3 regions of the Rhizobium sp. H4 genome follow, and region 3 is predicted to be linked to each of the others. Evidence: riboswitches for the same ligand, from Rfam matches in the RefSeq annotation. Region 3 holds a riboswitch; each other region holds the start of a gene.

Region 1 (4,567 bases), on a different contig from region 3:
CTTGAGGTAGAGATTGGCAGTCTCGCGCAACGCCCCGTCGTCGGGGGTGCTGACCAGCTCCTTGATATCGTCGTGATCGGCAATCAGCGCCGGCAGCGCCTCGTAGCGATTGAGGTGGCCGCTGAGCGCCGAAACCGCGAGACGCAGCGTCGTTCCAGCCTGCGCCGAGGCTTCTTCCATGTAGGCGCGCGTCGCAATCGCGCTTCCATAGGTGAAGAAGGCGAAAATGATTATCGGCACTACCAAAAGCGCCGCTATCGCGCGATATCTCGAAGACAGATCCGGCTCCTCCCTTTCTGCCTCCACTCCCCAGCAAGGCACGCCCGACGGGCTCCAAGTCTAATGATACAGACGGGGATTTCCAAGGGTCTGCCGAAACTTGACACCCGGGGAGCCGAATGCCCTATTGCGGCATCCCAAGGAGACCCGCTCATGAGCGACGACCAGACGCCCTCCGACAGCAAGCTGACCAGTTCCAAACGCCGCTGGGCGGCGGAGGGAAAATTCCTGACCGGCCGCGTCAGCCGTCCTGAAGCCGAGCGCCTGCCACCCGGTCAGCACCTCGTCAAGAACTGGCCGGTGCTCGATCTCGGCCAGCAGCCGGTCATCTCCACCAACAGCTGGCGGCTCGATGTCCGCGGCCTGGTCGAAACACCGCTCACGCTCAACTGGGCGGCCTTCCAGGCGATCGAGCAGAGCACCAAGGTCAGCGATATCCACTGCGTCACCACCTGGTCGCGTTACGACAACAACTGGAAAGGCGTTTCGACGCGGGATCTGCTCGATCTCGCCATGCCGAAGCCGGAAGCGGCCTACGTCCTGCTGACGAGTTATGACGGCTACACCACCAACCTGCCGCTTGCCGATTTCGCCGCCGAGGACGCGATCCTGGCGACCTCATGGGAGGGCCTGCCGCTGACATCAGACCATGGCGGCCCGATGCGCCTGGTCGTGCCGCATCTATATTTCTGGAAAAGCGCCAAATGGCTGCGCCAGATCGAGCTGATGCCCGCCGACAAGGCCGGGTTCTGGGAAAAGAACGGTTACCACATGTATGGCGATCCGTGGCGCGAACAGCGCTATTCCGACGACTGAGCTTTCGGCCGCAAGACGCGTCTAAGCACAAGGCCGGCAAGACCGAACAGGGCAGCCAATCCTGTCAACGATGCCATGCTGGCAGGATGAAGCGGCACTTTGCTCCAATTTGGCTTGACGATGTCGGCGGTGTTGAAGGCCTCGCCGCTGAACTGGCAGGTGATGAGCGCGAGCCCGCGTCGCGCCATATCCGCGTCGATTGCCGAGATGATTTCACCCGCCGCGGCCGCCTCCCGCGGCATCTCCCGCATCGACAGCAATACAGCTTTCGTCGCCGCAAGATAGGCATGGGCGCATTCGTTGAAAGGGCTTTCCTCGTCCGTCACGCTGCCCGGCATCCGGCCCCACAGACAATAGGAATACTGGATCTCGGCGTAGTTCAGGACGCGGCGGAACGGTTCGTTGGTATCGACCGCCCGCGACGCCAGCCCGAAAATCCCGCTGCGGTAATCGGAAATGACCGCCATCTCGCCGTGGGAAATGGCGGGGATCTCGAGGCCGGCATGGCTACCGTCGGCGCTGCGCTCATGGGCAGACGTGTTTCCCGCAAGCAATGGGAACAGGCTTGCGATCAGAGCGAGAGCCGCAAGCCTGCCGATGCGCCGGATCACCGGAAGGCGGGCCGCAGCCCGCCCTTGAGGGCAAGCCGTCTTTCCGCGAGCGCTCCGAAGGCAAGGCCGAGCGTTGCCCAGAGAATCGCGTGCATGCCGAGCGAGGTCGTGCGGAACCGCCAGAGTACCATCGCCGAGAAATTCTCCGGCACTTCGTTGATCGGGGGCAGCAGATAAAGCACGACGCCGATGAAGACGAGATAGGCGAGAGCGGCGACGATCGCGCCGTTCCAAAGCCCGAAACGCTCGGAAAGGCGGCGCGACAGCGCCACGGCGGCAATCAGCGCCGCGACCGAAACGACGATCAACAGGAAGAACAGCTCCGTCCTGACGCCGATCGTGTCGGGGTTGCCGACCGCCGGCGGGTTGGCCGGATATTTGATACCGGGAACGAGCACGATCGCCACGAAGGCGGCGATGGCGATGACAGCAGAGGTGCCACGCGCCGAAAGAGCGCTGAAGCGCCCGTGCACGAAAGCAAAGGCGAGGGCAAATAGTCCGCCGACGGCAACGCTGTAAGCCATGACGCCGGTGAAGAGGCCGAGACCGGCCTGCGTGGCGCGGCTGACGACTTCAGGTTCGGCCGCTTGCCCGGCCGCCTGCGCGCTCGCCTCTTCGAAGGCGATTGCCGCATCGACCAGCGGTTCGCCGAAGATATGGGCGAAGGCGAAAACGAGAATGCCAGCAATCACGCCCGCGAACATGCCGCGAAGCAAAAGGTTTCCAACCATGTCGGGAACTCCCTCAGTGGCAGGGAAAGCCGAGAAGGTGGCGGCCGTCATGCACGAATTCATGCACATACATGCCGTTGAACAGCGCCATCGCGCCTTCCTCGGTGCCGACGAAATAGATGGCGATGAGCATCAGCAGGCCGCCGAAGATCGCCCAGGGCAGGATTTCGCCGACCGGGATCGGCGCTGGTGCCGCGACGGGCGTGAAAGTGGTGTCAGACATGTATTCCTCCGGAATGACGCGTTCAGTCGAAAGAGTGCTTGTGCGGCAGGGTCTGACTTCCAGCGCGAAGAGCTTTCGACACGCTGGTCACAGTGGCGCGACCGCGCCGGATTTCCACCGGCTTCCAAACCCGCAACAGCCCGGTTATATCTGCACGCCGAAGAGACTGTCAACGAAACTTCACGAAACGCCTAAGGGCCATCCCCACCGCTATCCGGAGATCAGCACGACCGTGAACACGCGCCTCACCTGGATCTGCCACGGCGCGACGGCGGCGAGTCGCAAGGCCCTTTTCCCGCTCGACGAACCGCTGGAAGGCAAGGCCGCTGAAGAAGCTGGCGGGATGGCCGTCCTCCCCCGTGCCGACCGTATTGTCACGAGCCCAGCCTTGCGTGCCCGCGAGACAGCCGAGGCGCTGCGGCTTCAGGCCGGGATAGAGCCGTCGCTTCGCGACTGCGACCATGGCCGCTGGGCCGGCAGGCCGATCGCGGCGATCGAGGCGGAAGAGCCGGAAAGCCTCATGGCCTGGATGACCGAGCCGGCAGCAGCACCGCACGGCGGCGAGAGCCTTGTTGATCTGCGAAAGCGCGTCGTCGGCTGGATGGACACCCAATCGGCCCTCGGCGGTCACGTCATCGCCGTCAGCCATGCGGCTGTCATCCGGGCGGCCGTCGCACATGTGCTTCAGGCGCCGCCTTCCTCCTTCTGGCTGAGCGACGTCGAGCCGCTCGCCATCCTTCGCATGACCAGCAACGGCAGCCGCTGGTCTCTGCGCTTCCAGCATTAGAGAACCCGCATTTTATCCAGCCTTACACAAGCAAATTGTGTCATCCCTGTTGAACCCGGTTGCCCGGGGACTACCTTCCTTGTCCCAAGGAGATGGAAGAATGACATATGATTGGAGTGGAGAACGGACGCGGCGCCTGCGTTTTATGCGCTTCGCCACGTTCACGGTTCTGGCCGGTCTCATCGTCAGCGTTCCGCTGCTGATCGTCACCGCCTGACGCACGAGAAAGGGCGAGCATGCGATAGCACGCTCGCCTTCGTTCTTCATCCTATCTTTGCAGTACCAATCACCTGCGGCAATTATTCTCCTTATGGTCGAGATCCGTCAAACAGCCGCCACGCAATTCCGGTTGTATCTCAATACCATCGGGGCTTCTGATGCCGCAGCGGCAAACCCACCCCTCTGAAAATTCGCCTTCTGGTTTCAACGAACATTTCAGACTTTTGTGATATCACCACGCGGGGTGGAGATGGAGAAGGCATTATGCCGGTGTTTTTCCAGAGCAGAGCCGGAAGGCAATGCATGTCGATCGTCGGTTTGGGGATAACCCTCTGGCTCCTCGGTACGCTGCTCCGGTTCGACGACAGCCTCGTTTCATTCATGACCCATTTCCGCGCCTATGGCGCCGACAAGCTCGTTCTTGGGCTCGGCATCGCTGGCGCTATGAGCTTCGTCTATTCGGTGCTGCGTATTGCCGACCTGCGCAAGGAAATGGAATTGCGCGTCGCCGCTCAGGCGAAGGCCGATTGGACGGCAACTCATGACCATCTGACCAAGCTACCGAACCGCTACGCCTTCGAGCGCAAGGCTCTCGCACGGCCTATCAAGAACGACGAGGCCGAAGTCGAGGAATGGGACGACAACGTCACCATTTTCTCTGTCGATCTCGACGGCTTCAAGAAAGTCAACGATCTCGTCGGCCACAAAGGCGGCGACGTGTTGCTCATCGAAGTCGCCAGGCGCATCTGCGCGCTCGGCAATGCAGATTGCGTCTACCGCTTTGGGGGCGACGAATTCATCATCGTCGCCTTTGCTTTGACCGCGCAACGGGAGGAGCGTTTCGCCAGGCTGCTGATCCAGGCCGTGACCCGACCGATCCATATCGATGGCTTTGCCGTCG
Region 2 (4,567 bases), on a different contig from region 3:
TTGCCATGCTGGTCGGGCTGGTGCCGATCGCGCGGCGCGCCGTCATGGCGGCTATGGCCGGTACGCCGTTTTCGATCGAGATGCTGATGACGATCGCCGCTGTCGGCGCCGTCATTATCAATGCGGGAGAGGAAGCGGCGACGGTCGTGTTCCTGTTCCTCGTCGGCGAGCTGCTGGAGGGCGTGGCGGCGGGCAAGGCGCGCCAAAGCATCCAATCGCTGACGGCACTGGTGCCGAAGAATGCGCTGCTCGAAGAAAATGGTGCAACGCGGGAGGTGCCGGCGGAGAGCCTTGCCGTCGGTGCGATCATCATGGTGCGACCCGGCGACCGCATCTCGGCGGATGGCGTCATCGTATCGGGCGAGAGTGCGATCGATGAGGCGCCGGTGACGGGCGAGAGCACGCCGGTGCGCAAGGGTGTCGATGCCGCGGTTTTTGCCGGAACAGTGAATGGCGATGCAGTGCTCCGGGTTCGCGTCACCGCAGCCGCGGCCGACAACACCATCGCCCGCGTCGTCAAGCTGGTGGAGGAAGCGCAGGAATCGAAGGCGCCGACGGAACGCTTCATCGACCGGTTCTCTCGTTATTACACGCCCGGCGTGGTGGTGGTTGCAGCATTGGTCGCGGTGGTTCCGCCGAGCTTCCTTTCCGGCGCGTGGGGCGAATGGGTCTACAAGGGCCTTGCCATCCTGCTGATCGGCTGCCCCTGCGCACTCGTCATCTCGACGCCGGCGGCGATCGCCGCCTCGCTTTCCGCGGGCGCACGGCGCGGGCTGTTGATGAAGGGCGGCGCGATACTGGAGAGCCTCGGCCAGGTGACCATGGTCGCCTTCGACAAAACAGGCACGTTGACGGAAGGCAAGCCGCAGGTGACCGACATCATTTCCTTCGGATTGAGCGAGGCGCAGGTCTTGTCACGCGCGGCGGTGCTGGAGCAAGGCTCCAGCCATCCCCTGGCGCTCGCCATCCTCAATCGTGCTCGGGCGGACGGTGTTCCCGTGCCGCCGGCCTTCGAGCTGGAGGCGCTGCCGGGCAAGGGCGTCACCGGAAAAGTCGGGGGCGAGACTCTGGATCTGCTGTCGCCGTCCGCCGCCCGCGAGCGCGGGGCGCTCGATGGAGATCAGGATGCGCGTATCATCGCGTTGAACGACGAAGGCAAGAGCGTGTCGGTGCTGCTCGTCAACGGCGCGGCAGCCGGCCTGATCGCCATGCGCGATGAGCCGCGCGAGGATGCCGAAGCCGGGCTTTCCGCGCTCAAATCGGCGGGCGTCAAGGCGATGATGCTGACGGGCGACAACAAGCGGACGGCGGCAGCCGTTGCCGGCATGCTCGGCATCGACTGGCGCGGCGAGATGATGCCCGAGGACAAACAGAAGGTCGTCGGCGAATTGAAACGTCAGGGTTTCATTGTCGCCAAGGTCGGCGACGGCATCAACGACGCGCCGGCGCTTGCCGCTGCCGACATCGGCATCGCCATGGGCGGCGGCACCGATGTGGCGCTGGAGACGGCGGATGCCGCCGTGCTGCATGGACGCGTCGGCGACGTGGCGCGGATGATCGAACTGTCCAAACGGACGATGCGCAATATTCTGGAGAATATCACCATCGCCCTCGGGCTGAAGGCGGTGTTTCTGGTGACGACGATCATGGGGATCACCGGCCTCTGGCCGGCGATTCTCGCCGATACCGGCGCCACCGTGCTGGTGACGATCAACGCGCTCAGGCTGCTTCGGGTAAAGGGATAATGACGATTTGGGCCTGACCGGGAATCGCAAATCGCAGGGAGCGGCTACAGGCCGACTCTCAGGCCGCTGACAAAGGACGCACAAGCAGTAAAAGATTGTCGCCTTAAGAGATCGCCGCCCGCCCCTCATCCGGCTGCCGCCACCTTCTCCCCGCAGGCGGGGCGAAGGGAGATAGTCGCGACCTCTCCGTCCCTCTCACGGCTCTCACAAGGCACGTCCCCTCTCCCCGTTTTTACGGGGGAGAGGGTTAGGGTGAGGGGCACACATCGGTCCGAATTGGACAGCACAAGGCCGAGGATGACGCAGGGAAGAGGCTCCGCCAGCCTGTTTTCTTTAAGCCTTCGTTATCCATGTCCTTCACAGGAAGGCAGCGATTTCAATCCTGCCGTAAGGCGATGTACAAACCATCCATTGACGTTATTTTGGATTCGCGTACTATATCTAGTGTTCAGAGGTTCCTTCGATTCGTCAGGATCGCGGGCTAAGACGGGAATACGGTGCGTTTCGCCATGATGGCGCGACAAATCCGGAGCTGCCCCCGCAACTGTAAGCGGCGAGCAACTGTCCGATTTCAGGTCACTGGAGCATGATGCTCCGGGAAGGCTGGGCAGGATGCTTCGACCCGCAAGCCAGGAGACCTGCCTCGAACGAAACGTCCACCGGCGGGGTGTCCGGAAGGTCGCGTTGCATGACTGCGGATTTATCCGCATCGCGTTTCGCAGGCCCGAACCTCCGCATCAGCCACTTCGGGGTGAAGTCATGTCAGTATCGCAGTTCAGGCCGCCACCCGCGCCAGGCAGAGGGCGGATCACGCCCGGCGGCTGAACGGCCGCATCGTTTCAAACCATCCGAGAATGTTTCGAGGGATTTCGAAAGATTTCCGATCGATATCGCGTGTCTCGATCGCATCGTCACGAGGAATATCATGACCATTACCGTCTATAGCAAACCTGCCTGCGTCCAATGCACCGCCACCTATCGCGCCCTCGACCGCCTGGGCGTCGATTACGATATCATCGATATCTCGCAGGATGCCGAAGCGCTCGATCGCGTCCGCAGCCTCGGCTACATGCAGGCGCCCGTCGTCATCGCCGGCGAGCGGCATTGGGCGGGTTTCCGTCCCGATATGATCAGCGCGCTCTCCTGACCGGAAAACGGCGATGGGGCTGCTCGTCTATTATTCCAGCCGATCGGAGAATACCCATCGCTTCGTCGCCAGGCTCGGACTGCGCGCGGCGCGCATTCCGGCTAGCGGCGCAGAGGCGCTCCCTATCCGCGAACCCTTCGTTCTCGTCGTGCCGACTTATAGCGGCGACGGCGGCAAGGGGGCCGTTCCCAAGCAGGTGATCCGTTTTTTGAACGATGCGGAGAACCGAGGACATATCCGCGGCGTGATTGCCGCGGGCAACAGCAATTTCGGCGAGACATACGGGCTTGCCGGCGACGTGATCTCGCGGAAGTGCCAGGTGCCCTACCTCTACAGGTTCGAGCTCATCGGCACGGAGGAGGACGTCGTCAACGTCAGATACGGATTGGAACGGTTTTGGACACGGGAACAACTCTGACGCGGGATGCGGGCGCAAAACCGCATAACACTTTTGCTCATCCCGCCGGCGAACGCCCCGTGAAAGCGGCGGAAACGCTCGACTATCACGCGCTGAACGCCATGCTGAACCTCTATGACGACGAAGGCAGGATCCAGCTCGACAAGGATCGCATGGCGGCGAAGCAGTATTTCCTGCAGCATGTGAACCAGAACACGGTGTTCTTTCACAATCTCAGGGAAAAGCTCGATTACCTCATGACCGAGGGCTATTACGAGCAGGAGGTGCTCGACCAGTACTCCTTCAATTTCGTCCGCGACCTGTTCGATCAGGCCTATGCGAGGAAATTCCGGTTCCCGACCTTTCTCGGCGCATTCAAATATTACACCAGCTATACGCTGAAGACCTTCGACGGAAAGCGCTATCTCGAGCGCTACGAGGACCGCATCTGCATGGTGGCGCTGACCCTGGCACGGGGCGACGAAGCGCTTGCCCGCGATATGGTCGACGAGATCATTTCCGGCCGGTTCCAACCGGCGACGCCGACCTTCCTCAATGCGGGCAAGAAGCAGCGCGGCGAACTGGTTTCCTGCTTCCTGCTGCGGGTCGAGGACAATATGGAATCGATCGGCCGATCGATCAATTCGGCGCTGCAATTGTCGAAGCGCGGCGGCGGCGTGGCGCTGTCGCTGACGAACATCCGTGAGGCCGGCGCGCCGATCAAGCAGATCGAGAACCAATCCTCGGGCATCATTCCGGTGATGAAGCTGCTCGAAGACTCGTTCTCTTATGCCAACCAGCTCGGTGCCCGTCAGGGAGCCGGCGCCGTTTATCTCAACGCCCATCACCCCGACATTATGCGCTTCCTCGACACGAAGCGCGAAAATGCCGACGAGAAGATCCGGATCAAGACGCTGTCGCTCGGCGTCGTCGTGCCCGACATCACCTTCGAGCTCGCGAAAAATAATGAGGATATGTATCTGTTCTCGCCTTACGACGTGGAGCGCGTCTATGGCGTGCCTTTCACCGAGATTTCGGTGACGGAAAAGTACCGGGAGATGGTGGCGGATGCGCGCATCTCGAAGAAGAAGATCAAGGCGCGCGAATTCTTCCAGGTGCTCGCCGAAATCCAGTTTGAGAGCGGTTATCCCTACATCATGTTCGAGGACACGGTGAACCGGGCGAACCCGGTCGCCGGGCGTATTTCGATGAGCAATCTCTGCTCGGAGATCCTACAGGTCAGCGAAGCGAGCGAATACAACGACGACCTCTCCTACA
Region 3 (4,567 bases):
TGAACAGCGAGGCGAAAAACAGGCCGCCCCTGAAGCCGGAACCGATCGAAATTGCCGAGGCCAGCGATTTCAGCAGAAAGAGGCTGATCAGCGACGGCATCGTCACGTCGCGGGAAAGGTTGAGGTGCAGTGCGCCGTGACCGGCCGATAGCACCTGCGGCGAGATCATCGCGAGAAGTCCGACGATGATGCCGCCGAGCGCCGGGCGAAAGGGCGGGGCGATCGAGCTTTTGCGCGCAAGCTCCTCGACGAAGGCCACGCCCTGCATGAGAAGAATGCCAACGCCGGCGCAGAAGACGCCGAGCAGCAGCGCCGGGACATAATCGGCCGGCACGACCGAGCCGAAGCTGCCGATATCGATGGTGAAATCGCCTTCGGCAAGCAATCTCGCGATGAGGGTGGAAACGAGGGCGGAGACGACGACCGGGGTCAGCGAGACGATCGTGTAGGTGCCGATAATCAGTTCGAAGGCGTAGAAGGCGCCGGTCAGCGGCGCGTTGAACGCGGCGGCGATGGCGCCGGCTGCGCCGCAGCCGACGAGAATGCGCAGATCCGAGCGGCGCAGCTGCAGCTTCAGGCCAAACTTGGAGGCAATGCCGGCGGCAAGCTGGGTATAGCCGGCCTCCAGGCCGACTGAGGCGCCGAAGCCGTTGGAGATCAGGTTCTGGACGGCGACGATGATGCTGTCGGTCAGGGAGAGACGGCCGCCATGCAGCGCATTGGCCTCGATGGGGTCGACCATCGGCTTCTTGCGCCGTTTTGCCAGCACGAAAAGAAGCAAGCCGAGCAGGACACCGCCGATCACGGGGGCAGTCAGCAGCAGCATCTTGTCGTCGATCACCGACGAACTCAATCTTTCGCTGTCGGCGATGCCGAAAACCAGCTGGTGCAGTTCGTTGGAGACGAAGCTCATGCCGGTGACGGCGAGCCCGGAGGCGATGCCGACGACGGCGCCCGCCAGCGACAGGCCGACTTCGCTGCGGCGGGTCAGCGCACGCACCCGGCCCGGATCGAAGAAAACACGCAGCGCGCGCAGGCGGCGCCGATCCAATTTCATAAGCATGGCTAGACAACTAGGCGGGGAGAGGCCCGGTCAAGGGCGGCGGTGCCGTCCGCTTGCAACGCAATTGCGGCGAAAAGCCGGCGCGCGGGATAAATTTTTATGACGTAAGTCTCTGATATAAGACGACTTTTTATCTAGGATAAGTCGTTTTTATGCGAGATCCTCCTCCGACCGGCCATCGTCGCCGTCACACCAAGGCCGTTGACTCCATCCCCTGGCTTGCCTAACCATCCCTCAACGGATGGTCGTTTTGCCATCCCGACATAACGGATGGTTCCGGATCGGCAGTTGCCTTTCCGGATGAAAAGGGAATGTGACGGGGCGGACCCAAGCCGGGCGCCTTCATCACAGCCGACCCCGCGACTGTAGAGCGGTCAGGGTCTTCCATCCGGCATCGAGCTCTTTCGGCCGGCAGCCTGCAATGGTGCAGGCGGGCGGAAGGAGCGCATGCCGGAAAAGCCACTGGAAATGCATGGTGATCAACCGGGGTCGGACGCCTCCATCTCTACGAATCGTCCACCTTTTCACCGATGCAGCCGGGAAGGCGAGGCGGATCCGCTGGCACGATCAGGGGCGACCGGTTTTCCGGTCCGCCCCGATCGCGGCCGATAACCGCGAGCCAGGAGACCTGCCTTCCGTGCCGGGCGAAAAGCCCACCCTGGGCAAGTGGCCCGCTGCCAGCACGGAGGTTGTTTTGGCTGAACGAATGAATTCGGCGCTGCCTGGTGCGGCGCGATCAACTGGTGCCGTTTCGAGGCTTGCTGACGCTAGGCTCTTGCAAGGCGCTTACCTCTCCTCCCTCATTCCTGTGCTTGTCCCAGGAATCCAGCGTGCCCAAGTCTTTGGGCACAGGAGAATTATTACGTCAAATAGAGTCATTCACGGCGCCGACGCGCCGTTGCTGGATTCCTGTGACAAGCACAGGAATGAGGGCAGAAGGTGGGATGCCGCCTCCAGCAAAGGGACCGTTTGCTCATGACGACTGCCCCATTCACCACCGTCTTCATCCTCGGCGGCGCCCGCTCAGGCAAATCGCAATTCGCCGAATCCCTCGTCGTTTCGACCGGCCTTGATCGCCACTATCTCGCGACCGGCCGGGCGTGGGACGAGGAGATGCGGGCGCGCATTGCCCACCACAAGGCCGACCGCGGCCCGTCTTGGACCACGCATGAGGAGCCGCTCGATCTTGTCGGCAAGCTCGCCGCCATCGACGGCGAGGACCGTGTGGTGCTCATCGACTGCCTAACGCTCTGGGTCACCAACCTGATGATGGAAGAGCGGGACATGGCAGCGGAGTTTGCCGCGCTTGGGGATTTCGTGGCGCGAGCAAAGGCGCGGCTGGTCTTCGTCTCCAACGAGGTCGGCCTCGGCATCGTGCCGGACAATCGCATGGCGCGGGATTTTCGCGATCATGCCGGCCGATTGCACCAGTTGATCGCGGCGAAAGCCGCCGAAGTTTATTTCATCGCGGCAGGCCTGCCGCTGAAAATGAAGGGTTGAAGTTTCATGAACCAGAAGATTCCCGCAACCGTCATCACCGGCTTTCTTGGTGCCGGCAAGACGACGATGATCCGCAACCTGCTCACCAATGCCGGCGGCAAAAAAATCGCGCTCATCATCAACGAGTTCGGCGATCTCGGCGTCGATGGCGACGTGCTGAAGGGCTGCGGGGCCGAAAACTGCAGCGAGGACGATATCATCGAGCTGACCAATGGCTGCATCTGCTGCACCGTTGCCGACGATTTCATTCCGACGATGACAAAGCTGCTCGAGCGTGAACAGCGGCCCGACCATATCGTCATCGAAACCTCGGGCCTCGCCTTGCCGCAGCCGCTGGTCGCCGCCTTCAACTGGCCTGACATCCGCACCCAGGTGACCGTCGACGGCGTCATCACGGTGGTCGACAGCGCTGCTGTTGCTGCCGGCCGTTTCGCCGACGACCACGATGCCGTCGAGGCGGCCCGCAGCGAGGACGAATCGCTCGATCACGAGAGTCCGATCGAGGAGCTGTTCGAGGATCAGCTGACCTGCGCCGATCTGATCGTGCTCAACAAGACCGACCTGATCGATGTGGCGGGCCTCGGCCGCGTGCGCGACGAGGTCGCGTCCCGCACCCAGCGCAGGCCCGTGATGATCGAGGCGAGAAACGGCGAGGTGCCGGCCGGCATCCTGCTCGGCCTCGGCATCGGCACGGAGAATGATCTGGCCAACCGCAAGTCGCACCACGAGTTGGAGCATGAGGACGGCGCGCCGCACGATCACGATGAATTCGACAGCTTCGTCGTCGAGCTTGGCCCGATCGCCGATGTTGCCGGCTTCGTTGAACAGTTGAAGGCGATCATATCAGCCCATGACGTGCTGCGCCTCAAGGGCTTTGTCGACGTTTCCGGGAAGCCGATGCGCCTGCAGCTTCAGGCGGTCGGCAGCCGCATCGATCACTATTTCGATCGTACCTGGGCAGCCGATGAAAGGCGCGCCACGCGCCTCGTCGTCATCGGCCTGCACGAGATGGATGAGGACGCCGTGAGGACGGCGATCGAGGCGCTGGCGTAATCGATGCATCTGCTTCTGGCCCAGCAGGGAACGATCAGCGACGGCGAGGAGGCGATCGACCTCGGGCAGACCCCGGGCGAGATCCTGTTCCTGTCGGCGGCCGACAGCGAGCTGGCGGCGATCGCGGCCGCCCATCGCGCCTGCGGTGGGCCGCATTCGCTGCGGCTCGCCAGCCTGATGAGCCTCAAGCATCCGATGTCGGTCGATACCTATGTCGAGCGCACGGCGCGGCACGCCAAGCTCATCATCGTGCGCGCGCTGGGCGGCGCCAGCTATTTCCACTATGCGCTGGAGGCGCTGCATGCTTGTGCGGCCCGCAGCGGCGCGCTGGTTGCAGTGCTGCCGGGTGACGCCAGGCCGGATGCGGGGCTGACTCCGTTTTCCAACATCGGGCTCGATGATCTCAATGCCCTCTGGACCTATCTGATCGAGGGCGGCGATGCCAATGCACGCGCCTTTCTCGATTATGCCGGTGCGATGCTGTCGGGCGCGCAGAAGCCGGCGCCGGCGGTGCCTTTGATGAAGGCCGGCATCTGGTGGCCGGGACGGGGGCTGATCGGGGTGGAGGAATGGCGGCGGGTTGCCGGTTCGCATGTTGCGCCACCTTCGGCCGCCGAGCGTGGGACGGAGAAGGTGGAACTCGAACCCACAACATCCCCCGTCGTCGCCATCAGCTTCTACCGCGCGCTTGTGCAGAGCGGCGAAACCAAACCAGTAGAAGCGCTGATCGAAGCCTTGCGGGCACTTGGTCTTCGGCCGCTGCCGGTATTTGCCTACAGCCTCAAGGATCCTGTCTCCACAGGCATTCTCGAAAGCGTATTTTCGGCGCTGAAACCCGAGGTCGTGATCAACACGACCGGTTTTGCGGTCTCGGCACCCGGCGCCGATCGGCAGCCGACGGTGCTGGAGGCGAATGGCGCGGTCGTGCTGCAGGCGATCCTGTCGGCCTCG

Evidence for each region. A riboswitch is a leader RNA that binds a small molecule or an ion and turns the genes downstream of it on or off. The one in region 3 is predicted to bind cobalamin.
Region 1: it holds a riboswitch for cobalamin, as region 3 does, so the genes downstream of both, C4N04_RS10540 (CbtB-domain containing protein) here and cobU (bifunctional adenosylcobinamide kinase/adenosylcobinamide-phosphate guanylyltransferase) in region 3, are expected to answer to the same signal.
Region 2: it holds a riboswitch for cobalamin, as region 3 does, so the genes downstream of both, nrdH (glutaredoxin-like protein NrdH) here and cobU (bifunctional adenosylcobinamide kinase/adenosylcobinamide-phosphate guanylyltransferase) in region 3, are expected to answer to the same signal.

Annotation. Positions count from the first base shown of each region.
Region 1 covers NZ_PSOW01000005.1:361,464-366,030, reverse strand. Annotated here, with positions in the region: gene C4N04_RS10560 (sensor histidine kinase) at 1-321, opposite strand, end outside; gene C4N04_RS10555 (sulfite oxidase-like oxidoreductase) at 433-1,095, shown strand; gene C4N04_RS10550 (hypothetical protein) at 1,080-1,706, opposite strand; gene C4N04_RS10545 (CbtA family protein) at 1,703-2,437, opposite strand; gene C4N04_RS10540 (CbtB-domain containing protein) at 2,451-2,660, opposite strand; cobalamin riboswitch at 2,687-2,837, opposite strand; gene C4N04_RS10535 (histidine phosphatase family protein) at 2,893-3,447, shown strand; gene C4N04_RS10530 (bifunctional diguanylate cyclase/phosphodiesterase) at 3,931-4,567, shown strand, end outside.
Region 2 covers NZ_PSOW01000034.1:8,917-13,483, forward strand. Annotated here, with positions in the region: gene C4N04_RS31020 (heavy metal translocating P-type ATPase) at 1-1,745, shown strand, start outside; cobalamin riboswitch at 2,181-2,406, shown strand; gene nrdH (glutaredoxin-like protein NrdH) at 2,671-2,892, shown strand; gene nrdI (class Ib ribonucleoside-diphosphate reductase assembly flavoprotein NrdI) at 2,906-3,310, shown strand; gene nrdE (class 1b ribonucleoside-diphosphate reductase subunit alpha) at 3,289-4,567, shown strand, end outside.
Region 3 covers NZ_PSOW01000011.1:178,739-183,305, forward strand. Annotated here, with positions in the region: gene C4N04_RS18690 (chloride channel protein) at 1-1,063, opposite strand, end outside; cobalamin riboswitch at 1,318-1,714, shown strand; gene cobU (bifunctional adenosylcobinamide kinase/adenosylcobinamide-phosphate guanylyltransferase) at 2,039-2,563, shown strand; gene cobW (cobalamin biosynthesis protein CobW) at 2,570-3,616, shown strand; gene cobN (cobaltochelatase subunit CobN) at 3,620-4,567, shown strand, end outside.